DNA from 4 places in the Nocardioides marmoraquaticus genome. Region 3 is predicted to be linked to each of the others. Evidence: predicted binding sites of a transcription regulator. Region 3 holds the regulator's gene; each other region holds the start of a gene.
The links. The regulator LexA, encoded in region 3, represses DNA repair genes until DNA is damaged. The targets are predictions, from matches to a motif close to TCGAACANNTGTTCGA.
Positions count from the first base shown of each region.

Region 1: a site for LexA is predicted at 1,813-1,828, ahead of ACYU8I_RS18155 (HNH endonuclease signature motif containing protein). Genes of this name have one in related genera too.
Region 2: a site for LexA is predicted at 2,929-2,944, ahead of ruvC (crossover junction endodeoxyribonuclease RuvC). Genes of this name have one in related genera too.
Region 4: a site for LexA is predicted at 1,411-1,426, ahead of ACYU8I_RS17525 (DUF6504 family protein). Genes of this name have one in related genera too.

Region 1 covers NZ_BAAHAA010000037.1:14,274-20,043, reverse strand. The annotation lists gene ACYU8I_RS18160 (hypothetical protein) at 1-353, shown strand, start outside; gene ACYU8I_RS18155 (HNH endonuclease signature motif containing protein) at 375-1,784, opposite strand; gene ACYU8I_RS18150 (hypothetical protein) at 2,394-2,879, shown strand; gene ACYU8I_RS18145 (hypothetical protein) at 2,883-3,032, opposite strand; gene ACYU8I_RS18140 (YbdD/YjiX family protein) at 3,080-3,268, opposite strand; gene ACYU8I_RS18135 (carbon starvation CstA family protein) at 3,265-5,457, opposite strand; gene ACYU8I_RS18130 (aspartate aminotransferase family protein) at 5,604-5,770, opposite strand, start outside.
Region 2 covers NZ_BAAHAA010000003.1:36,169-41,938, reverse strand. The annotation lists gene thrS (threonine--tRNA ligase) at 1-297, shown strand, start outside; gene ACYU8I_RS03030 (HIT family protein) at 294-872, shown strand; gene pgsA (phosphatidylinositol phosphate synthase) at 885-1,502, shown strand; gene ACYU8I_RS03020 (YebC/PmpR family DNA-binding transcriptional regulator) at 2,003-2,767, shown strand; gene ruvC (crossover junction endodeoxyribonuclease RuvC) at 2,974-3,543, shown strand; gene ruvA (Holliday junction branch migration protein RuvA) at 3,540-4,148, shown strand; gene ruvB (Holliday junction branch migration DNA helicase RuvB) at 4,156-5,250, shown strand; gene yajC (preprotein translocase subunit YajC) at 5,427-5,770, shown strand, end outside.
Region 3 covers NZ_BAAHAA010000007.1:45,208-50,977, reverse strand. The annotation lists gene nrdR (transcriptional regulator NrdR) at 1-175, opposite strand, end outside; gene ACYU8I_RS07155 (hypothetical protein) at 600-863, shown strand; gene ACYU8I_RS07150 (DUF6318 family protein) at 1,002-1,553, shown strand; gene ACYU8I_RS07145 (hypothetical protein) at 2,012-2,410, shown strand; gene ACYU8I_RS07140 (lysoplasmalogenase family protein) at 2,437-3,084, shown strand; gene ACYU8I_RS07135 (LysM peptidoglycan-binding domain-containing protein) at 3,223-3,576, opposite strand; gene lexA (transcriptional repressor LexA) at 3,866-4,621, shown strand; gene ACYU8I_RS07125 (fibronectin type III domain-containing protein) at 4,740-5,770, shown strand, end outside.
Region 4 covers NZ_BAAHAA010000032.1:21,224-26,993, reverse strand. The annotation lists gene ACYU8I_RS17535 (DNA polymerase III subunit alpha) at 1-565, opposite strand, end outside; gene ACYU8I_RS17530 (SAV_6107 family HEPN domain-containing protein) at 581-1,033, opposite strand; gene ACYU8I_RS17525 (DUF6504 family protein) at 1,033-1,335, opposite strand; gene ACYU8I_RS17520 (YbaK/EbsC family protein) at 1,508-2,059, shown strand; gene ACYU8I_RS17515 (hypothetical protein) at 2,072-2,245, opposite strand; gene ACYU8I_RS17510 (phytoene desaturase family protein) at 2,287-3,615, shown strand; gene ACYU8I_RS17505 (NAD-dependent epimerase/dehydratase family protein) at 3,634-4,614, shown strand; gene metF (methylenetetrahydrofolate reductase [NAD(P)H]) at 4,617-5,543, opposite strand; gene ACYU8I_RS17495 (polyprenyl synthetase family protein) at 5,574-5,770, shown strand, end outside.

The sequences.
Region 1 (5,770 bases), on a different contig from region 3:
GCGACGGCATGCTCGAGGTCGAGCTGAACGGCGTCGACGTCTACGACCCCACCACTGGGGAGGTGCGCAGCAACGACACCGGACGGATTGCGTTGTGGATGGTCGACACCGACTACGACGGCGAGAGCTTCTTCGTCCGGCACTGCTACTTCACCGGAGGCGGTGACCCGTACAAGCGGCTCAAGACTGCGCTCAAGGCAGAGATCGACGCCGACGCGTGGGCCAGCCTCTACTCCACGGTCTCCCGGCCGTCCGCTCCGCCATCGACGGGACGCATCGCCGTGAAGGTCATCAACGACTACGGCGACGAGGTCATGAAGGTGTACGACGCGCCAGGGCCACGAGACGCCTGACCGAGGCGGTTCAGCTTCTGGTTAGGGCCGTCGGTGGAATCGGAGGGTGCCGTCGGGGAGGCGTTCGTGGTGGTAGGCGGGGTCGTGGACGCGGCGGTGGTGGGGTCCGCAGAGCAGGCGGCCGTTGGCGAGCGAGGTGTCGCCGCCTTCGCTCCAGGGGGTGTCGTGGTGGGCGTGGCACTTGGCGGCTGGGACGTCGCAGTGCTCGGCGGTGCAGCCGCCCTGCCCGATGCTCAGCGCGAGCCGTTGTGCCTTGGTGTGGAGTCGTCGTGCTCGGCCGAGGTCGAGGACCCGGCTGGCGCCGTCGAGGACGGCAGGCAGGAGCTGGTGGCGACAGGCCAGGCGGCGGGCTTGGGCTGCGGAGATGCGGTGGCCGGTGTCGAGGGTCGCGACCCCGGCGGTGTCGAGGTCGGCCACGAGGTCGTCGTGGCGCAGGGTGACGACGATGGTGGCGTCGCCGCCGGCGGTGACGGGCAGGTCGCGGGCGGAGAGGCGTTCGAGGAGCTCGCAGAACGCCTCGCCGCGGCGCACCGTGATCGGGCGGGTGTCGTGCGGGTCAGTGGTCCCGACAGGGGTCTCGACAGGCTCGACCGACGACGACAAGGCGGGACCAATCGACGAGTTGCCGGGCTCGAGCGACGACGTCGTGTCTCGGAGCGGGGACATGATGGCGTCGAGGGCCTTCTTCAGCATCGCGCCGTGCAGCCGGGGGATGCGGAACCGGCCGTGGGTGAGGCCCTGGTGGTCGGTCCAGGTCTCGAGGACGGTCTTGCGGGCAGCTCGGGCTTCCTCGGCTTCGAGGAGGCGTCCTTCGTAGGCATCGGCTGCCTCGGGGGCGATGACGGCGTACATGCGTCGGCCAAGGTGGTCGAGGTCGGCGGAGTCGTGGTGGGCCGCGAGGGCGACGAGGTGGGCCTCGGCGGCATCACGTTGGTCGCCGTCGACCGCGAACTCACCCGAGGTGGGCAGCAAGTCGACCGAGCGCTTGATCGCGCGCGCCTGGTCGAGCGACACCACCCCCGACGCCATTCCCGCAGCCAGCGCCGGCATGGCGTCGTCGGTGGCCCGGGCGAGCCTCAGGTCGGCGCGGGCGAGGTTGCGGCGCGTGCGGGTCTCCCGGGCGTACCAGTCCGCGATCGTCCGGTCGCCCGGAGCCAGGACCGAGCCGTTGCGCTCGGCCTCGGCCAGCACGCTCAGCCGCAGAGCGTCGAGCTGGGCCTGGGCGGTGGCGAGGTCGAGCAGGGCGCCGGCCAACTCCTCGGTCCGCATCGCCCACACAGGGCGTGCGGTGGGTGCGGTCAGCTGGTCGAGGCGGTGTCGCAGGCGGGTGGTGAACTCGGCGACGGGATGACGAGGGACGTCGTCGCACGACTCGCCCGTGCCCGCGACGGACCCCATGGTGGTGGGGGTGTCGTTGGGGGTGCGGGCCATGAGCCATTCTAAACCAGCCTTGCTGCATTCGAACATATGTGCGACAGCATGTGGACCTATCGCGCGTGGCCGTTGGACGTCGGTGGCTGAGCGGGGCGGTCGGATGCGGGGGTCGCGAGGCTCCTCGCTGGCGCTCGTCGCACCTCGACCAGCGGTGGCCCTGGGCCCCGCGTGCGGAGTTCGGGCCCGGGGGCCTCGTGACGGTCGCAGAGTTACCTCCTCGACCACCGGACGACGAGCTCCTGGCCGCACGTGCCGGGGCCTCAGTGGCCGCCGGTGGAGAGGGTCAGTCGGAGAGGCGGAACTGGATGCGGCGGATCTCGGCCGGAGATGGGGGCGAAGAGCTCGCGGCGGATGCGGTTGGTCGTAGCGGCGGTAGGCGTCCTCGTCCGGGAAGTCGACGGTCAGGGCGTACGACGCGTTGCCCTCCCGCAGGCCGAGGTCCTGGCCGGCCACGACGCCGACACTGCGGCCGTCCATCCTCGAGGTCGCGCAGCGCCTGCAGCGCTTCCTTCACCTGCTCGCTCGGCACGCCCTCGCGGACGACCCCGACCACCACGTTGCGGATCATGCCGGCCAGTGTCGTGGACGGTGTGGCACCCTCCCGGCATGGGGTGGGGCAGGCGGGTCGTCGAGCGGTTCCGCACCGACGGCGCGCCCCGCGTGCTCGTGCTCGTCGTGGTGGTCGCCGGGTTCGTCGTCTGGGACCGGAGCAACGACGTCGACCTCCGCGACGACCTTGCCCGCCAGGTGCGCGACAGCGAGGCGAGCGGCCGCTACGTCGTGCCGCTGACGCGGGCCCAAGCCGACCGGTTCGGCAACGGGGAGGGTCCGACCAACAACCGCGCGGCGGAGCTGACTGGTGCCGGCAACGCCGACCTGCGCCCTGTCTTCGAGGCCGCCGCTGCGGCGCACTGGCCCGACGACGACGAGTTCCTCGCCGGGATCCGTGATCGGCACCCCTTCTGCCGCTACTGGGCCGTCGGGCCGCATCTGAGCGGCCGGGCTGACGAGGTACTGCAGCTGTGCTGGGACAGCAAGCGACCCCGGGCGCGCCCGTCGTCCTCCGCCGGGCTCTCGCTGGTCAAGGACTGAAGCTCACGCCGACTGCAGCGTCGCCTCCAGCAGGGTGGGGCCGACCCAGGTGGTGCCGGCGTACACGTCGGGGGCGTCGAGGAAGCGCTGCATCGGGGTGAGGTCGCGGTCACGGAGCGGCTGGTGGCGGGCGGTGCGGGGGACAGTAGGCATTAGACACGACTCCGATCAAGTCAGTAGACATTGATCAGCCTAGCGCGTCAGCAGCAACGCCCTTGCGTGCCTCGCTCCCGGTGGTCGTCACGGTGCCGCTCGAAGGCGCGCCGCGTCATCGGCTCGACGCCGTCGCGCTCGCAGCGGGCGAGGTAGTCGTCCCACTTCGCCTCGCCCGAGAGCTGCCGGGCGTACCACCGCACCCCTGACCACGCGCGGGTGAGCACGTCGGTCACGACCGGCCCACCGGCTCCCCGCGGGAGGCCTCCCAGTCGGCCACGGCCTGCTTCTCCTCCTTGGTGGCGAAGAAGTCGGCGGGGGCGACGATCTCGGACGGCGTCGCCTCGACCTCGGTGGTCGGCAGCGAGCCGGCCCGCGCGGCCTTGACCCAGATGACGGCCGCGTTGGCGACGATGACGATGACCAGCACGGCGAAGCTCGCCTGCAGCACGCCGTTGACGGTGGAGTTGGTGACCACGGTGCTCATCTGGTCGAGGTCGGTCGCGGGGGCGAGCACGTCACCGGCGTCGCGGGCCTGGCGGTAGCGGTCGGCCTGGGAGAAGTAGCCGATGGCCGGGTTCGAGCTGAACACCTTCTGGTAGCTCGCGGTCATGGTGACGACGAGGTCCCAGGCCAGCGGCACGGCGGGCACCCAGACGAACTTCCACCAGCCGTGCTTGCAGAACAGCGTCACGCACAGCGTCAGCGCGATCGCGGCAAGCAGCTGGTTGGCGATGCCGAACAGCGGGAAGAGCTGGTTGATGCCACCCAGCGGGTCGGTCACGCCGACGTACAGCATGTAGCCCCAGGCGCCGACGGTGACCGCGGAGGCCACCCAGGCGGCGGGACGCCACGAGGTGTCGCCGAACTTGGGCCACACGTTGCCGATGGTGTCCTGCAGCATGAAGCGGCCCACGCGGGTGCCGGCGTCGACGGCGGTGAGGATGAACAGCGCCTCGAACATGATCGCGAAGTGGTACCAGAACGCCGCCAGGCCACCGCCGAAGGCCTCGGAGAAGATCTGGCTGATGCCGAAGGCGAGGGTGGGGGCGCCACCCGTGCGCGAGACCAGCTCCTCCTCCACGCTGGCGGAGAAGGCCGTCAGCTGGTCGGGGGTGATGGTGTAGCCGAGCGTGCCGACGAAGTCGGCGGCCCCCTCGACGGTGCCGCCGGTCAGGCCGGCGGGCGCGTTCATCGCGAAGTAGAGGCCCTGGTCGATGACGCACGCGGCGATCAGCGCGGAGATCGCGACGAACGACTCCATCAGCATGCCGCCGTAGCCGACCATCCGGACGTGGCTCTCCTTGGCCAGCATCTTGGGCGTCGTGCCCGACGAGATCAGCGCGTGGAAGCCCGAGAGCGCACCGCAGGCGATGGTGATGAAGAGGAACGGGAAGAGCTGGCCGGCGAAGACGGGGCCGTTGCCCTCGATCGCGAACGACGTCACGGCGTCGGTCTGCAGCACCGGGCGGGCCAGGATCATGCCGACGGCCAGCAGCACGATGACGCCGACCTTCATGAAGGTGGAGAGGTAGTCGCGCGGGGTCAGCAGCATCCAGACCGGCAGGATCGAGGCGACGAAGCCGTACGCCACCAGCAGCAGCGTCAGCGTCTCCTTCGATAGGGTCAGCGTCTCGCCCAGCGCCGAGCCGTCGACGGCGCCGCCCACGATGATCGCGGCGAGCAGCAGCACGACGCCGACCGCGGTGACCTCCATGACGCGGCCCGGACGGATGAAGCGCAGGTAGAAGCCCATGAACAGCGCGATCGGGATGGTCAGGCCGATCGAGGTGACCGCCCACGGCGACTCGGCCATCGCGTTCACGACGACCAGCGCCAGCACCGCCAGCAGGATGATCATGATGGCGAAGACGGCGATCAGCGCCGCGACGCCGCCGACGACGCCGATCTCCTCGCGGATCATCTGCCCGAGGCTCTTGGCGTCACGACGCATCGAGAAGAACATCGTGACCATGTCCTGCACGCAGCCGGCGAAGATGACGCCGACGATGATCCAGATCGTGCCGGGCAGGTAGCCCATCTGCGCGGCGAGCACCGGCCCCACGAGCGGGCCGGCGCCGGCGATGGCGGCGAAGTGGTGGCCGTAGAGCACCCGCCGGTCGGTCATCTCGAAGTCGGTGCCGTTCTCGAGCCGCTCCGCCGGCGTCGCGCGCCGGTCGTCGAGCCGCAGCACCCGGCGGGCGATGAACCTGGAGTAGAACCGGTACGCGATGGCGTACGACGCCAGCGCGGCGAAGAGGATCCACAGCGCCGAGACGTCCTCGCCCCGGACCAGCGCCAGCACCGCCCAGCAGACGGCGCCGACCACGGCGACCAGCGCCCAGACGGCCATCTGGACCGGTGACATCTTCGTGCGCCCCTCGGGGGCGGGCCCCGGGGGACGCGTCGAGGTGGACGTGGACATGGGGGCCTCCCGCGGGTCCGAGTGCTGCTGGGCGCGCGTCACGTTACCGGGGGTGACGGCCGTCACCGCTCCGCGGAGCCGCAGGAGCTCCCGTACGCCGCGATCGTTGCGGCTTCGTGACCGGCCCGACGCCCTTGCAGCGGTCCCTAGAGCCGCGCCCAGGCCTCGGTCAGCACGCCCCGCAGGATCGACTCGATGGAGTCGAAGGTGCCTTGGTCGGCGACCAGCGGGGGAGCGAGCTGGATGACCGGGTCGCCGCGGTCGTCGGCGCGGCAGTAGAGGCCGGCCTCGAACAGCGCGCCCGACAGGAAGC
Region 2 (5,770 bases), on a different contig from region 3:
CAGGTGCAGGGCATCCCGATCGCCGAGCGCCACGGCGACTACCTGCAGGACGTCGCCCGGCAGCTGCGGGCGCGGGGCCTGCGGGTCGAGGTCGACCACTCCGACGACCGGATGCAGAAGAAGATCCGCAACGCCCAGCTGCAGAAGGTGCCCTTCATGGTCATCGCGGGCGACCAGGACGTCGAGGCCGGCGCGGTGAGCTTCCGCTACCGCGACGGCCGCCAGGACAACGGCGTGCCCGTGGCCGAGGCCATCGAGCGCGTCGCCCAGGCGGTCGCCGACCGGGTGCAGGTGTGACCCACCCGGCGCTCGACCCGGGCGGGACCGAGCGTGACGGGTTCGAGGGCTTCGACCGGCTCTGGACGCCGCACCGGATGGCGTACGTCGCCCCCGAGCGGCCGGGGGACGACGCCGGGTGCCCGTTCTGCGCGATGGTCGACGACCTGCCGCCGGGCGCCGGGCCGGTGCCGGAGCGGCGCGACGAGTCCGACCTCGTGGTGGCGACGGGGGAGCGGTGCTTCGTGGTGCTCAACCTGCACCCCTACAACCCCGGACACCTCATGGTGCTGCCGCGGCGTCACGTCGCGGACCTCGAGGACCTCACCGACGACGAGGCGGTCGAGGTCACCCGGCTGACGCAGCACGCCCTTCGGGTGCTGCGGCACACGAGCGGGCCGCACGCGTTCAACGTCGGCCTCAACCTCGGCGGCGTCGCCGGCGGCTCGCTGTCGCAGCACCTGCACCAGCACGTCGTGCCGCGGTGGTCGGGCGACGCCAACTTCATCACCGTCGTGGGCGGCACCAAGACGCTGCCGATGCTCCTCGCCGACACGCGTGACCTGCTCGCCAGCGCCTGGACCTCCGAGCCCTAGGGTCGGCGCGAGATGTTGGAACGGTTCAGGCACTTCTGGCAGGACATCGTCCTCGGCCCCGTCGTCCGCGTGCTGCTGCGCTGGCAGGTGAGCCCCGACGTCGTCACCCTGGTCGGCACCCTCGGTGTCGCGGTCGGGGCGCTGGTGTTCTTCCCGCAGGGCATGCTGCTGGCCGGGGTCCTGTTCATCACCGCCTTCGTCTTCTCCGACCTCGTCGACGGCGCCATGGCGCGCGAGCTCGGACGCAGCTCGCGGTTCGGCTCGTTCCTCGACTCCACGCTCGACCGCATCGGTGACGCGGCGATCTTCGGCGGGTTGGTGCTCTTCTACGCCGGCCCCGGCGACAGCTATCTCTACCTGTGCCTGGCGCTGTGGAACCTCGCCACCGGAGCCGTCACGTCCTACGCCCGGGCCAAGGCCGAGTCGCTCGGCCTCGACGCCCACGGTGGCATCGCCGAGCGCGCCGACCGCCTCGTGTCCATCCTGGTGATGACGGGGTTCTCCGCGCTGCTCGGGCTGCCGATCCTCATGGAGCTGACGCTGTGGGTGCTGGCGGCGGCGAGCACCGTCACGGTGGTGCAGCGCATCCTCATGGTGCGGCGCCAGGTGGTGGCCTCGGAAGGGGTGTAACGACCCCTCGAACGGGGCGTTACGCAACCTCCCGAGCCTGTCTAGGCCAGGCTCCGCGAGTTGTCGCGAAGCCCTTTTGTCCAGTTTTCGACTGCGGCACAGTGGTGGCACATCGCACCGAGCGATGAGCTGGAAGACCCGGACCGAGCGCCACCGCGGGGGAGGCGCCCTCCCCGGGTCCTCCGGCTCCGTCGGGGCCGGTGGTGGCGTCGCCGCGGGGGAGACGTCAACGCCGGCCCCGACCCCGACGGGCGCTCGGCGTGACGCCACCGCGGGGGAGGCGCCACGTCGAGCGCCAGGGCGCGGTTCCCGCTCAGCGGGAGCCGCGCCCTCTCGTCGTTCAGGGCCCCGTGCGGGTGGTCGGGGGCTCACCACCGCGGGCGGGGGCGTCGTACGCCGGTAGGCTGGCGACGTCCGTGTGGCTCCCGCCGACCGGCGCGCGAGCCCGGACCACCGACAGCGTGCCGACAGCGTGCCTGCGGGCCGAGGAAGGGGAGCTCATGTCCGGCCACTCCAAGTGGGCGACCACCAAGCACAAGAAGGCCGTCATCGATGCCCGACGGGGCAAGATGTTCGCCAAGCTCATCAAGAACATCGAGGTCGCGGCCCGCATGGGCGGTGGCGACCCGTCGGGCAACCCCACGCTCTACGACGCGATCCAGAAGGCCAAGAAGTCGTCGGTCCCCAACGACAACATCGACCGCGCGGTCAAGCGCGGCTCGGGCGCCGAGGCGGGCGGTGCCGACTACTCGACGATCATGTACGAGGGCTACGGCCCGAGCGGCGTGGCGATCCTCGTCGAGTGCCTCACCGACAACAAGAACCGTGCCGCCATGGAGGTCCGCACCGCCATGACCCGCAACGGCGGCTCGCTCGCCGACCCGGGCTCGGTCGCCTACATGTTCCACCGCAAGGGCGTGGTCATCGTCCCGACCGACCAGGAGGGGCGACAGGTCTCCGAGGACGACGTGCTCGAGGCCACGCTCGACGCCGGCGCCGAGGACGTCAACGACCTCGGCGAGTCCTTCGAGGTCGTCTCGGAGGCCACCGACCTGGTGCCGGTGCGCAACGCCGTCAAGGAGGCCGGTCTCGACTACGACTCCGCCGAGGCCGCATTCGTGCCGACCATGCAGGTCCAGCTCGACGCCGACGGCGCCGGCAAGGTCTTCCGCCTCATCGAGGCCCTCGAGGACCTCGACGACGTGCAGAACGTCTTCGCCAACTTCGACGTCTCCGACGAGGTCATGGCGACCGTCGACGCCTGAGGCCGCAGGCGACCCGGCTTTTCGGACGAAACGCTCGCGACACGCCGTGCTTAGGGGTGCGGATCGGTCGGAAACCGGCACCGGAGGTGCGTTTCGCTCGAAAAGCCCCGCCGGGCCGGAGCGTGTTGCTCACGGCTCCACCCCGGCGGCCTCGGTAGCCTCCGAACACCTGTTCGTACGGCGCGAGGGAGCGACGGATGCGCGTGCTGGGAGTCGACCCCGGCCTGACCCGGTGCGGGATCGGCGTGGTCGAGGGCGCGCTCGGACGGCCGTTGTCGCTCGTCGACGTCGGAGTCGTGCGCACCAGCGCCGACCTGCCCGTCGAGCAGCGGTTGCACGCCGTGGAGCAGGGGCTCGAGGAGTGGGTACGACGCACCTCGCCCGACGCCGTCGCGGTCGAGCGGGTCTTCGCCCAGCACAACCTGCGCACCGTGATGGGCACGGCGCAGGCGAGCGGGATCGCGCTGCTCGTCGCCGCCCGGCACGGGCTGCCGGTCGCGCTGCACACCCCCAGCGAGGTCAAGGCCGCCGTGACGGGTGAGGGTCGGGCCGACAAGGCTCAGGTCGGTGCCATGGTCGCCCGGCTGCTGCGGCTCCCGGAGGCGCCGAAGCCGGCCGACGCCGCCGACTCGCTCGCGCTCGCGATCTGCCACCTGTGGCGCGGCTCCGCGCAGAGCCGCATCGCCGCGGCGGTGGCAGCCCAGAAGCAGGTCCAGAAGCAGGCCCAGAAGCACGCCCGCACGCAGGCCCAAGAGCGGCCGGCGGTGCACCGGTGATCGCCTCCGTGCGGGGCCGCGTGCTCCAGCTCGGCCTGACCAACGCCGTCGTCGAGGTCGGGGGCGTGGGTCTCGAGCTGCAGTGCACCCCCGACACGCTCGCCGGACTGCGCCACGGCCAGGAGGTGCTGCTGCCCACGAGCCTGGTCGTGCGCGAGGACTCGCTCACGCTGTTCGGCTTCGCCGACGACGACGAGCGTCAGCTCTTCGAGCTCGTGCAGACGGCCAGCGGCGTCGGGCCCAAGCTCGCGCAGGCCATGCTCGCGGTGCTCCGCCCCGACGTGCTGCGCATGGCCGTGGCCGGCGAGGACGTCCGCACCCTGACGACGGTGCCCGGCATCGGGCAGAAGGGTGCGCAGCGCATCATCCTCGAGCTCAAGGACCGCATCGGTGTGCCCACGGGCGGCGCCGCCGCTCCTGCACCCACCGCCGGCGCGGTGTCTGCGTGGCAGGGGCAGGTGCACGCCGGCCTGGTCGGGCTCGGCTGGACCCCCAAGGAGGCCGACAAGGCCGTCGCCGCGGTCGCCCCCGAGGCCGAGCAGGCCCCTCAGCCCGACGTCGCGACGCTGCTGCGCAGCGCCCTGCGCAGCCTGAGCCGGAGCTGAGGGGCGCGTGGAGGAGCAGCAGCTCGAGGCCGCCGAGGCGGCGTACGTCGCCGAGCGGGAGGAGGGCGCCCGGCTCACCGCCGCGGAGGCCGACGGCGACGAGCGGGTGGTCGAGGCGGCGCTGCGACCACGCAGCCTCGACGCGGTCATCGGCCAGGAGCGCGTCCGCGAGCAGCTCGGGCTGGTGCTCGACGCGGCGAAGGCGCGTGGGCGGGTGCCCGACCACGTGCTGCTCAGCGGTCCCCCCGGCCTCGGCAAGACGACGCTCGCCATGATCATCGCCGCCGAGATGGGCGCGCCCCTGCGGCTCACCTCCGGCCCGGCCCTGACCCACGCGGGCGACCTCGCGGCCGTGCTGTCGGGGCTGAACGAGGGCGACGTGCTGTTCGTCGACGAGATCCACCGCACCGCGCGGCCCGCCGAGGAGCTGCTCTACATGGCGATGGAGGACTTCCGGGTCGACGTCGTCATCGGCAAGGGTCCCGGGGCCACCGCCATCCCGCTCGAGATCCCGCCGTTCACGCTGGTGGGCGCCACCACGCGGGCCGGACTGCTGCCGAGCCCGTTGCGCGACCGCTTCGGTCTCACGGCCCACCTGGAGTACTACGAGCCCGACGAGCTGGAGCGCATCGTGCGCCGCTCGGCCGACCTGCTCGACGTCGAGCTGCGTCCCGACGGCTCCGCCGAGATCGCCGGCCGCTCCCGCGGCACGCCGCGCATCGCCAACCGGCTGCTGCGCCGCGTCCGCGACTACGCCCAGGTACGCGCCGACGGCGTCGTCGGGCGCGAGGTCGCGCGCCGCGCCCTCGACCTGTTCGAGGTCGACGAGTCGGGCCTCGACCGGCTCGACCGCGGGGTGCTCGACGCCCTGTGTCGCCGCTTCGGTGGCGGGCCGGTCGGTCTCTCCACGCTCGCGGTCGCCGTGGGGGAGGAGCGGGAGACCGTCGAGGAGGTGGCAGAGCCGTTCCTGGTGCGCCTCGGTCTGCTCGCGCGGACGCCGCGGGGGCGGGTGGCCACCCCGGCGGCCTGGGCCCACCTCGGCCTGGAGCCGCCCGCGGGGAGTGCCGACGAGACGGCGCTGTTCGGGATGCCGCCCGGCTGAGCGAAGGCACCGACGAGCACCTGGGGCTCGCGGCTGCCGGTGCGGTGCCCGGCGTACCCGGCGAGCCCGGTTACACTCCCCGTTCGTGCCCCGGCGACAGCGGCGAGGCTCGCGGTCCGCCCGCGCAGCCGCTGGTCAGGGCCCCGACGTCGTCTTCCCCGTGGGAGTTGGATCCGTTGTCTGACGCAGCGCCGCTGCTGTTCCTGTTCCTCGCGCTGGTGGTCTTCTGGCTGCTGGTGATGCGCCCTGCCCGCAACCAGCAGCGCAAGGTGCAGCAGGTGCAGGCCTCGCTCGAGCCGGGCCAGGAGGTCGTGCTGTCCTCGGGCATCTTCGGCACCATCCGCGGCCTGACCGAGGCCCGCGCCGAGGTCGAGATCGCCCCCGGCACCGTCGTCACCGTGGCCCGCCAGGTGATCGTGCGTCGCAGCGACGAGCTCGCCGACGACAACGCGGCCAGCCGGGCCCCCGCGGCGTCCGACGCCGGGGACGACGCCGGGGACGACGCACGTCGCGACGTCGC
Region 3 (5,770 bases):
TGAACGGCTCGGTCGCGCCGCTGCGCTTGACCACCGTCAGCTGCATCTGCTCGACGGTGGTGAACCGCTTCTCGCACGACGAGCACGCGCGACGCCGACGGATGGAGCAGCCGTCCTCCGCGACCCGCGAGTCCAGGACCCGCGTGTCCTTGTCCCGACAGAACGGACAGTGCACGCGACTCGCTCCTCTCGTGGGTAGAACATGGGGGTCGGGCTGTGGATTCCGTGTGGACGACGAGCTCGTGTCTGTGGGGAAACCCCCGCTGCCTGTGACCCAAGATGTGGATAACCACAGCGGTGTAAGTACTAGATGTTGTGAACCGTAGACCGCGGTCCCCCGACGGCGCAACCGTGGCGCGCCCACGATCCGACGCGGCCCGTTCGCGGACCACCGCCGAGCGTCACGGCCGTCGCCATCGCCCCAGGTCAGCGGCTCGTACCGATCCGAAACGGTGGGCCGCCCACCTTGGTCGACGAGCTCGATGAGCTCCGGGCGCAGGGCGTGCGCGGCCCGTCGCGACCCCGCAGCACGTCCTCCCGAGCCGGCCTGTGGACCGCGACGGGCGTGCCGGCGGTCCGGTGGCGCACAATCAGGTCCCGTGAGCCCCCGCGTACGCCGTGCCGCCCGCGTCGCGCTCCCGCTCCTGGTGTGGGTCGGCCTCGTCGCCGCCGCCGTCACGCAGGGCCGCGCGCTGCGCGACGCCGAGCCGGCCACGGGCTCCTGGCTGCTGCTCGTCGCCAGCTCGCTCGGCGCGGTGGCCGCGCTGTACGCCGCCCTCGTCGGACTGCTGCGCAACCGGGTCGCGGCCGACCGTGACGCCGCCGGCCCTCCGGGGCGGAGCGCCCCACGGCACCGCGCCTGATCACATCCGCACCACCCGCCCCACCCCGCTGACCTGCGGCGACACCAGTTGTCCACAGGTCGGCACGGGGGGTGTAGCGCGAGCACGGCTCGGGTAGTTACCGTCCCGTCGACCTCTCCAGACTCGGGACGGTGAACGATGCGACGACCGCGCCAGACCCTGGCCGCCGCGCTGCTCCTGCCACTCCTCGCCGCCTGCGGCGGCGCCCCTCAAGCCAGCGACCCTCCGCCGACTGCGCCGTCCGAGACGACCGCGTCCGAGCCGCCACCACGCGCACCATCGCGCCCAGCGGCCGTGCGTGAGCGGACAGAGGCTGGCGCCACAGCCGCTGTGAAGTGGTTCCTCGAATCAATGAGCTACGCCGGTTCAACCGGAGACACCACGGGGTTCCGAAACACCTTCGCGAGTAGTTGTACTCGCTGCTTGAGCATTGCCGACGGGATCGACAAGACCTACGCCGACGGTGGCCGAATCGACGGGGGCGGCTGGACACCCTTCAGATTTCGGTACTACGGAACGAGAGCTGGAATCGCTTTCGTTGATGCATCGGTGAACTATCAGCCACAGATATTCGTAGAGAGCGAGGACGCTCAGCCGAAGCGTTTTCCTGGTCGAAAGAACGTCCTGAAAGCCTTTCAGCTCTCCTGGGAGGACGGCTGGGTTGTCGGCGCTCTGGACCCGGAGTCATGAGGGGCGAGTTCCTATTTACGGCCGTGCTACTAGCGGCTCTCGCAACTTCACCGGCTTTCGCCAATGACGGCACCGGTGTGAGAGGCGGGGGCGACCAGTACGACATTTGGAGCCAAACAACCACACAATCGAGCATCGCCCCACCACTTAGCCGTCCCGCCGCGACAGCCAGGGAAGACTCGAGGGATGTCCGCACGCAGACTCCGTCCATCCGCGTCGAGTATCGGACCGCATGTGACTCCGGCGCCTACAACGCTGTGACGGGCGCCCCGGTATGCCCAACCAGCACGTGCGAACCCGGATCGACTCAGTACCGCCAGTGGACCGTGACCCCGACCAGCGAGACGCCGGGCGGCTTCGTCTGCTCGGGCACGGGACCCCCCGCCGCGGCGGGCGCAGCACCGGCTCCCCCGCAGGTGACCGACGCGATGGTGCTAGAGGCTTTCCGAAGGATCCCGGTGCCGGAGCTGAGGTCGGTGACGCAGCCGGGAGACAAGACGCTGGTCAACTTCGACACGATCTTCTTCGCGGAGGCCGACGGGTTCTCGCGGACGGTGTCGATCCTGGGCCGGTCGGTGCGCCTCGACATCGCTCCGGAGTCGTTCCGGTGGGAGTTCGGCGATGGAACGGCTGCGACCACCGGCACGGCGGGGGCGCCGTACCCGAGCAAGGACGTGGTGCACCGCTACGCCGACGCCCGCGTCACCGTGCGGCACCGCGTGGTGGTCACCTGGGGTGCGACCTGGTCGCTCGACGGCGGCCCCTCCCGCCCCGTCGCAGGCACGGTGACGACCACCGGACCGACCACCGCGCTGCGCGTGGCCGAAGCGGTGCCGGCGCTGTCCGGCCGACGCTGAGCCCCTGGTGCCGCCAGACTGCGCGCATGGGCCACCCGCTCGCCGTGACGATGACCGACGCCTGGCTCGCCGGGCGACCGGAGCCGTGGGCGCGACGCGCGCGGCGAGTCACCAAGCCGACCCTCGTGCCCCTGGCTGCGCGACAGCTCGCTGCGCGACCTGACGGCCCGCTCATCCGCCACATGAGGGTCGCCCTCGTCGCCGGCTGGGCCGGCGACGTCGCCCTGCTCGGCGAGGGTCGACGGCCCTTCCTCCTCGGCCTCGGCTCCTTCGCCGCCGGCCACGCCGCGTGCCTCGCCGGGCTGCTGCGCCACCGCTCGCACCAGCCACCGGTGGGGCCGCTGCCCCTCGCCGTGCTCGCCGTGGGGACGTCGCTGGGTCCGCTGCTCGCGCACGCTGCGGCCCGCCGGGAGCCGGGACTGGGCGCGCCCGTCGCGGCGTACGCCGCCCTGCTCATCGCCGCCGCAGCCGCCGCCACGCACCTGGACGACGACCTGCCCAGTGGGGCTCGCTCACGGCTCGCGGCGGGCGGGGTGCTCTTCCTCATGAGCGACGGGGTGCTCGGCGCGCGCACCTTCGTCCTCGACGGTCCGGCCCCCTGGGCGGAACGCGCCGTGATGCTGACCTACGCCGCGGCCCAGTGGCTGCTCGCGGCGGGCGCGGCGCGCTGCTGAGGCGACCGACGGCCCCCGGACGTGCGAAGGGGGTGGGCTCCGTCCGGACGGAACCCACCCCACTTCTCCCCTGGCGCTGCCGGTCTGGGTCGAGGAGACCGTCTGCGCCGCAAGCGGCCCGTGGCGGACGGGCCGGGCTCAGCCGCGGGGAACGGCCAGGCGCTGACCTACGGAGATCTCGGCACCCGGGAGGGAGTTGAGCTCCTGGATCCGCAGCACCATCTCACGGACCTCGCCCGGCGCGGCGACCGAGGCCGCGATGTCGTACAGCGTGTCGCCCGTCTGCACCTCGACGACTCCCACCGGCTCGGTGGTGCCGCCCCCGTCGGTGAGCGTGGCCGTGGCCCAGGAGCCGCCGACCGTCAGCATCAGGGCCAGCAGCACGCCCAGGAAGGTCAGCGTCAGGACCGCGCGACCGCGGCGGGTCAGGCGGACCCGGACGGGCATCGTGCCGCGACCCATGGTGTGGGGGCTGATCGTCATCGTGCTCATCGCTCTACCTCGCTCGGGGAAAGTGCTCGGCCCTGGTGGCCGAGCGTGGAGGGCGACCCCTGCTGTCGTGACTGCTGTCTAGTCGCGACCACCGACAAGGTGGATCCGACCGGCAGCGGTTCGAACATGTGTACGAGCGTAGAACGTCTGTTCGAACGATGCAAGAGGTCGGACCCGCGTTGTGACGACCCGTTGCCAGCGAGCTGCTCGCACACGTGCGGCCGCGCCACGACGACACGCTTCGAACATGTGTTTGAAGTCGACCCGGTCGAGCACTAGCGTGCGGCGCATGTCACGGCAGAGCTCCCGACGCACGGGCGAGACCACCCCCACCGACCGCGGCTCGGTCTCCGAGCTGCCCGACTCCGCGCCCGACCTGACGGGGTTGACCCCTCGCCAGCAGCGGATCCTCAACGTGCTGCGCGAGTCGATCGAGAAGCGCGGCTACCCGCCGAGCATCCGCGAGATCGGCAACCTCGTCGGGCTCACGAGCTCCTCGAGCGTCGCCCACCAGCTGCGCGTCCTCGAGCAGAAGGGGTTCATCCGCCGCGACCCCAACCGCCCTCGTGCCCTCGAGGTGTTCATCCCCGAGCTGATGGCGGCCCGCCGCGCGATCGCCAGCGCCGACGAGGCGCCCTTCGACCCCACGGGGATCGGGGACGCGGCGCCCGAGGCGACCCAGGTCCCGCTGCTCGGCCGTATCGCGGCCGGCGTGCCGATCCTGGCCGAGGAGCAGGTCGAGGAGGTCATGCCGCTGCCCCGCTCGCTGGTCGGCGACGGCGAGCTCTTCCTGCTCGAGGTCAGCGGCGACTCCATGATCGACGCCGCGATCTGCCACGGCGACTACGTCGTGGTGCGCAAGGAGCAGACGGCCGAGAACGGCGACATCGTCGCCGCACTGCTCGACGGGGAGGCCACCGTCAAGACCCTGCAGCGCCGCGGCGGCACGCCGTGGCTGCTGCCGCACAACGACGCCTACGACCCGATCGACGGCACCCACGCCACGATCCTCGGCAAGGTCACCGCCGTGCTCCGTCGCGTCTGACCCCACGCGTCCCACCGGTCCGGCCGGCGCCCCGCACCGGGAGCGCCGGCCGGTCATCCGCCTCACCAATTTCCGACATTCCGGACGCAACTAGGTCCTTTCGGGTCATCATCTCGGGGTGATCCACCCCGTGCTGACCCGCGGAGCGGCCGTCCTCGCCGCTCTGGCCCTCGGACTCGCGTGCGTGCCCGAGCTGGCCGACGCCGGTTCGGCTGTCGCGCAGGCCGGCTCCGGTCCGACCACAACCACGACCACGACCACGACCGGCGAAGCGTCCGTCGAGCAGGCCGCAGCCGCTCCCGATCGCGCTGAGTACGACGAGATCCTGCCGCGGTCCCTGTCGGGCGAGCAGCTGCTCGCGCGGCGCGGCGACCTCGTGCCCGAGGTCGCCGAGCGCAACGCGATGTCGCCGGGCCGGCTCGCCCAGCTGCTGCGCGACGAGACCGTCCGGGTGTCGGTCGAGGGGCACGTCTACGTGGTGGAACCGGCGTTCGAGGCTCCGCAACGGGCCGCGGCGACCGTTCGCGGGTCCACGACCCAGCAGGCCGAGGCCGGCAGCACGCTGGGCAGCGTCCCCACGCCCGGGGTCGTCGACCCGACGCAGGACGCGCTCTCGCTGCAGAGCAGGCCGGGAGCCTCCCGCACGATCTTCCTCGACGTCGACGGGGCCGACGTGAGCGGCACGACGTGGAACACCGCGGTGCCCAACGGCAACCACCCGGGCTTCAACCAGTCCGGCAGCGACCCGGCCACCTTCGACGCGGCCGAGCTCGCCTTCGTCCGGCAGGTGTGGCGCCAGGTCGCCGAGACCTACGCGCCGTTCGACGTCAACGTCACCACCCGCGACCCCGGCAGGGACGCGTGGACGCGCACCGGCACCGCTGACACCACCTACGGCAGCCGGGTGGTGCTCACCAGCTCCACGGCGGCGCAGTCGGCGCTGTGCGGCGACTGCGCCGGCGTCGCGGGCCTGAACACCTTCGGCAAGGTCGACGCCAACGCCTACTACCAGCCGGCGTGGGTCTTCGTCACGGACTTCGCGCGCACCGCGCCGACCATCGTGGCTCAGACGGTGTCCCACGAGGTCGGCCACAACGTCGGTCTCGACCACGACGGCGGTCCCGACCAGAACGGGGTGGTCCAGGAGTA
Region 4 (5,770 bases), on a different contig from region 3:
GCTGCCCCGGCCCCACGAGCGCCAGCCAGCGACGCAGCACCGCGGCGGCCAGGTCGTCACGGCGCAGCGCCACCGCACGCCCGAGCTCGGAGCCCGGGCCGAGCACGACCTGGACCGCGTGACCGGCGACGTGCTCGGCCCCGAGGGCGGGCGGGCAGAGCGGCGACCCGCGACGTCCGGCCGCGTGGGCGGCCGAGACCAGGCGGCACAGCGCGGCCCAGCCGGGGCGCACGGCGCCCCGCGCGTCGCCCTGCGCCAGGAAGGTGACCCGTGGGAGCCGCGGGTCACGCTCGGTGCCGCCGCGGGCCGGGGTGCGCGCCCGCGCCGGCGCACCCACGAGCAGGAGCGGCGGCGTGGCGAGGTCGACGCCCAGGACCGGCGCCACCCCGGCCGCCGCGGCGGCCTTGACGAAGCGGACCGCACCGTACAGACCGTCACGATCGGTGAGTGCCATCGCGTCCATCTCGAGCTCGGCGGCCCGTTGGACGAGCAGGTGCGGGTGGGCGGTGCCGTGGCGCAACGAGTAGCCGGAGGCCACGTGGAGGTGGACGAAGGGGTCGGGCACGGAGCGGAGGCGAGCTCAGGCCACCCGGATCGGGGCGTGCTCGGTGAGGCCCAGCAGCCCCTCCGCCACCGCCAGGAACCGGTCGGCGTCGCGGACCAGGTCGTCGGCCTCGCGCGCGGTGACGGCGTGCCGGGCGCCGGCCTCTGCGTCGGCTCGCTTGCCCGCCCCGGCCGCGAAGAAGGCCGCCCACTCGGCCAGCTCGGGGGCGAGGTCGGTCAGCAGCACCCAGGCGTTGCGCTGACGACGGGCGCGGGCCGTGGTCGGGACCGGCCGGGCACGGGCCGCCAGCACGGCCGCGGCCGTGCGCAGCGCCGAGACGTGGGCCAGGGCGTAGCGCTCGGGGGCCACGGTGCTGGTGATCGCCTCGCGCAGGGAGGCCGCGGCCCGCTCGAGGTAGGCGTGCGTCGCGGCGGGCAGGAAGGCCGGACCGCCGGCGACGACGGGCGCCCGGGGCACGGTGCGGGTCATCAGTCGACCGCCCGCGCCAGCCGCCAGCCGCCCTCGGACCAGCTGAAGACCAGGTCGAAGACCCCGTGGTCACCGACCCGGCCGCGGGCCGCCGCCACGCGCCAGACCTCGCGCTCGCGCAGCAGGTCGCCGTCGGTGTCCGCCGCGGACGAGCCGTCCTGCGCCCGCACCCACCACGCGCCGGTCTCCACCCAGTGCGAGACCACCTCGCGCACCTGCCAGAGCCGGCCGCGCCAGAGGAACTGCTCGGGATCGGCGGCTGCGTCCCTGCGGACCTCCACCGGGTCGTCGTAGCGCCTCATCTGCTCCCCTTCCCCGAGGACTGTCGGTGCCCCGGTGGAGGGTGGGGTCGAGGTCACTCCCCACCGGGGCGGTGATCGAACACGTGTTCGAACGACTCGAACGGTACACCGCCCCACCGACAACCCGTCAAGGTCCAAGGAGCACTCAGGCCCGACCGGCTACCGTCCGCGCATGAACGCCCCCGACCGACCCGCCGACCGACCCGCCGACCGCCCCGCACCGGACGTGTCCGTCGGCGAGCACCCCGGGGTCGCCCGGTTCCGCCGCGAGCTCGAGGCGCGCGGCGGCAGCGGTGAGGTCCGGGTGCTCCCGGCCTCGGTGCACACCGCCGCCCTCGCGGCCCAGGCCCTGGGCTGCGAGGTCGGGGCGATCGCCAACAGCCTGATCTTCGCGGTGCCGCCGAGCGGGCCCGACGACGAGCCCACGCCGTTGCTGCTCCTGACCAGCGGCGAGCACCGCGTCGCCACGGAGGCGACCGCCGGGCGCATCGGCGTGGTCGCGCTGCGGCGGGCCGACGCCGCCTTCGTGAAGCACCACACCGGCCAGGTCATCGGCGGGGTGTCGCCCTTCGCCCACCCCGCACCCGTGCCGACGTACGTCGACCCCTGGCTCGCGCTCCACCCCGTGGTCTGGGCCGCGGCCGGTCACCCGGCCGCGGTCTTCAGCACCACCTACGACGAGCTGTGCCGCATGACCGGCGCCACCGAGGTGGACGTGACCTGACGGTCCGCGGGCTCAGCCCGCACCGACCTCGCCGCCCTCGGCCTCGGCGGCGTCGACCGGGTCGGGGTCGGGCCCGTCGCCCCGGTGGCCCGGCAGCTCCTCGTCGGAGGGCCCGCCGGTGGTGTCGCCGGTGGTGCCGCCGGTGGTGTCGTCGGTCGTCTCGGGCTCGTGCGTCGGCTCGCTCATGGGCCGCCCGTACCCCGCCCGCTCGCGAGCCCCTCCCCCACGTGACCGCTACCGTGACCGCCGTGGCGCGGGTGGTGGTCGTGGGCGGCGGGTACGGCGGCTCGGCCTGCGCCGCGCGGCTCGCCAAGCTCGGTCACGACGTGAGCCTGCTCGAGGCCCGCGACCGTCTCGGCGGCGCGCTCGGGCGGGTGACCCGCGGCGACTTCACCTGGGACGCGGGGCCCGCCCACACCGCGCTGCCGGCGGTGGCCCGCGACCTGTTCCGCAAGTCGGGCCGACCGCTGGAGAAGGAGGTCGACCTCGTCCAGCTGCCGCTGCTGCGCCGCCACCGCTTCGCCGACGGCACCGAGGTCGACCTGCCCGACGGCCGCGCCGCCCAGCTCGAGGTCCTGGGCGCCGCCCTCGGCCCCCAGGCCGCCGAGCGCTGGACCGGCTACGTCGACGCGTTCACCGACGACTGGGAGGCGCTGCGCAAGGACTGGTTCGAGCGGCCGTGGTCGCCCGACCTGGCCTCCGAGCACGCCTCCCGGCTGCTGCGCACACGAGTGACCATGGCCAAGGTGCTCAGGCGCACCTTCGGCAAGGACGAGCGGCTCCACCGGCTCGCGGGCTTCCCGGCGGAGGTCGAGGGTCACGACCTGCGCGACGTGCCGGCGTGGGTCGGGCTGTGGAGCTACCTCGAGCGTCAGCTCGGCACCTGGACCGTGCCCGGCGGGCTCGGCGTGCTGGCCGAGGTGCTCGAGCGCCGCCTGGCGACCCGTCGTGTCGCGGTGCACCTCGGCACCACCGCGCTCGACATCGAGCTGCGCGAGGGTCGCGCCGTCGGCGTGCGCACCGACCAGGGCACCCACGACGCCGATCTCGTGGTCGTCGCGATCGACCCCCGTCGACTGCCGGCCACCGCTCCCCACGTCGTGCGCACGATGCCCGCGATGCCGCCGGTGGTCACGCACGTCGGCCTCGAGGGCCCCGTCCCCGACCTGCCCCACGAGGTGGTGGTGCACGGCGAGGCGATGCTCGTGCTGCGCACCACCGGTGGCGCGGCGCCCGAGGGCGCGCACGCCTGGACCCTGCTCGGTCGCGGCCGGCTCAGCGAGGACCCCCTGGTGGCGCTGGCGCGGGGTGGCATCCGGGTGCGTGACCAGGTCGTGGCGCGGGTCGACCGCAGCCCGCGCGACCAGGTCGCCGAGCTCGGCCAGTCGCCGTACGGCGTGCTGTGGCAGGGCCGCGGCACCGTCACCCAGCGGCTGGGCCCACGCACGCCCGTCCCCGGGGTGTACGCCGCCGGCGCCAGCGCCACGCCGGGTGCCGGCCTGCCGTCCGTCGGCCTGTCGGCGGCGCTGGTCGCGCAGGTGGTCGGCCCGGCCTGAGGCGGGTACCCCCGGCTCATGCGCGTGGTGGTCATCGGCGGGAGCGGACACGTCGGCACCCACCTGGTGCCGCGGCTGGTGCGGGCCGGGCACGAGGTGGTCAACGTGAGCCGCGGCGCCCGCCGCGCCTACACCCCCGACCCCACCTGGGACGAGGTCGAGCAGGTGGTCGCCGACCGCGAGGCGCTCGACGCGTCGGGCGACTTCGGCACCACGGTGCGCGACCTGCGCCCCGAGGCGGTCGTCGACCTGATCTGCTTCACCGTCGCGTCCTCCACGGCGCTGCTCGACGCGCTGCGCGGCCGGGCCGAGCACCTCGTCCACGTCGGCACGCTGTGGCGCTACGGCCCGAGCACCTACTCCCCGATCGTCGAGGGCTTCGGCGCGCCACCGGTCGGCGAGTACGGCATCGCGAAGGAGGCGATCGCCCGCCAGCTGCAGCACGAGACGGCGTCCGGCGGCCTCGTCACCACCAGCGTGCACCCCGGCCACATCGTCGGCGAGGGCTGGGACCCGATCAACCCGGTCGGCAACCTCGACCACCGCGTGTGGGCCACGCTCGCCGCGGGCGAGCCGCTGCGGGTGCCGGGATCGGGCGCCGAGCACATGCACCACGTGCACGCCGACGACGTGGCGCAGGTCGTCGAGCTCGCGCTGACGCACCGCGACGTCGCCGCGGGCGAGGACTTCCACGCGGTCGCGCCGACCGCGCTCACCGTCAGCGGGTACGCCGCCACGGCCGCCGGGTGGTGGGGCCGCGACGCGCGGCTGGAGCGGGTGTCGTGGGAGGAGTTCGGTCGCGGTCTCGACCCCGAGCTGGTGGAGGCGAGCCGGGGTCACCTGCTGCGCAACCACTGCCTGAGCATCGAGAAGGGCCGTCGCCTGCTCGGCTACGCGCCGGCGTACGAGCCCGACGCGGCGGTGCTGGAGTCGCTGCAGTGGCTGGTCGACCACGACCGGCTCGACCTGCCGCGACCGCAGGGGTGCGCCAGGGGCTGAGGTCAGCCGACCGGCAGCGAGAGCGCCGACCAGATCTCGCGCGTCGCCTTGGAGCGGTTGAGGGTGTAGAAGTGCAGCCCCGGCGCCCCGCCGGCGAGCAGGGCGTCGCACAGCTCGGACGCGATGGCGATGCCCTCGGAGCGCACGGCGGCCGGGTCGTCGGCGAGCGGCTCGAGGCGCGAGCGCACCTCGTCGGGGATGTCGCGTCCGGACAGCTCGACCATGCGCTCCATCGACGACAGCCGCAGGATCGGCATGATGCCGGGCACCACCGGGATGGTCACCCCGGCCGCCTGGGCGCGGTCGACGAGCCCGGTGTAGTCGGACGCGCGCAGCACCATCTCGGTGACGGCGAACTCGGCGCCGGCGTCCTGCTTGGCCCTGAGCACGGCGACGTCGTCGTCGAGCGTGTCGGAGTCGCGGTGGCCCTCGGGGAAGGCGGCGACACCGACGCACAGGTCGGGCTGGACCCGGCGCACCAGGGCGACCAGCTCGGAGGCGTAGTCGACACCGCCCGGCGTCGGCTCCCAGGGGGTGCCCGGGCCCTCCGGCGGGTCGCCGCGCAGCGCCAGGACGTTGCCCACGCCCTCGGCGCGCAGGTCGCGCAGGATGCGCTCGAGCTCCTCGACGGTGTGACCGACGCAGGTCAGGTGGGCCATCGGCAGCAGCGAGGTCTCGCGCGCGATGCGCCCGGTGATGGCGAGGGTGCGGTCACGGGTGGTGCCGCCGGCGCCGTAGGTCACCGACACGAAGGTCGGGCCGAGCGGCTCGAGCTCGGCGATGGAGCGCCAGAGCACCTCCTCGCCCTCGGCGTCCTTGGGCGGGAAGAACTCGAAGGAGAAGGACCGCTCACCGACCCCCAGCAGGTCGCCGATGCGCGGCGCGGGGTTCTCGGTGAGGCCGGGGGAAGGCGGCCGGGTGCCGGACATGCCACGAGCGTACGGGGCTAGGCTCCCGGCGTGGCCGCGCAGATCGCAGGGTGGGACGACCTCGACGCGACCCTCGCACGCTTCGTCGACAGCCAGCGCGGGGCGCTCGAGGACCTCGGGGAGGACGCCGAGCGGCTGGTCGCCGCCGCCCGCACGGCCGTCACGGGTGGCAAGCGGCTGCGCGCCGGGTTCTGCTGGTGGGGGCACCAGTCGGTCGCCGCCGTGGC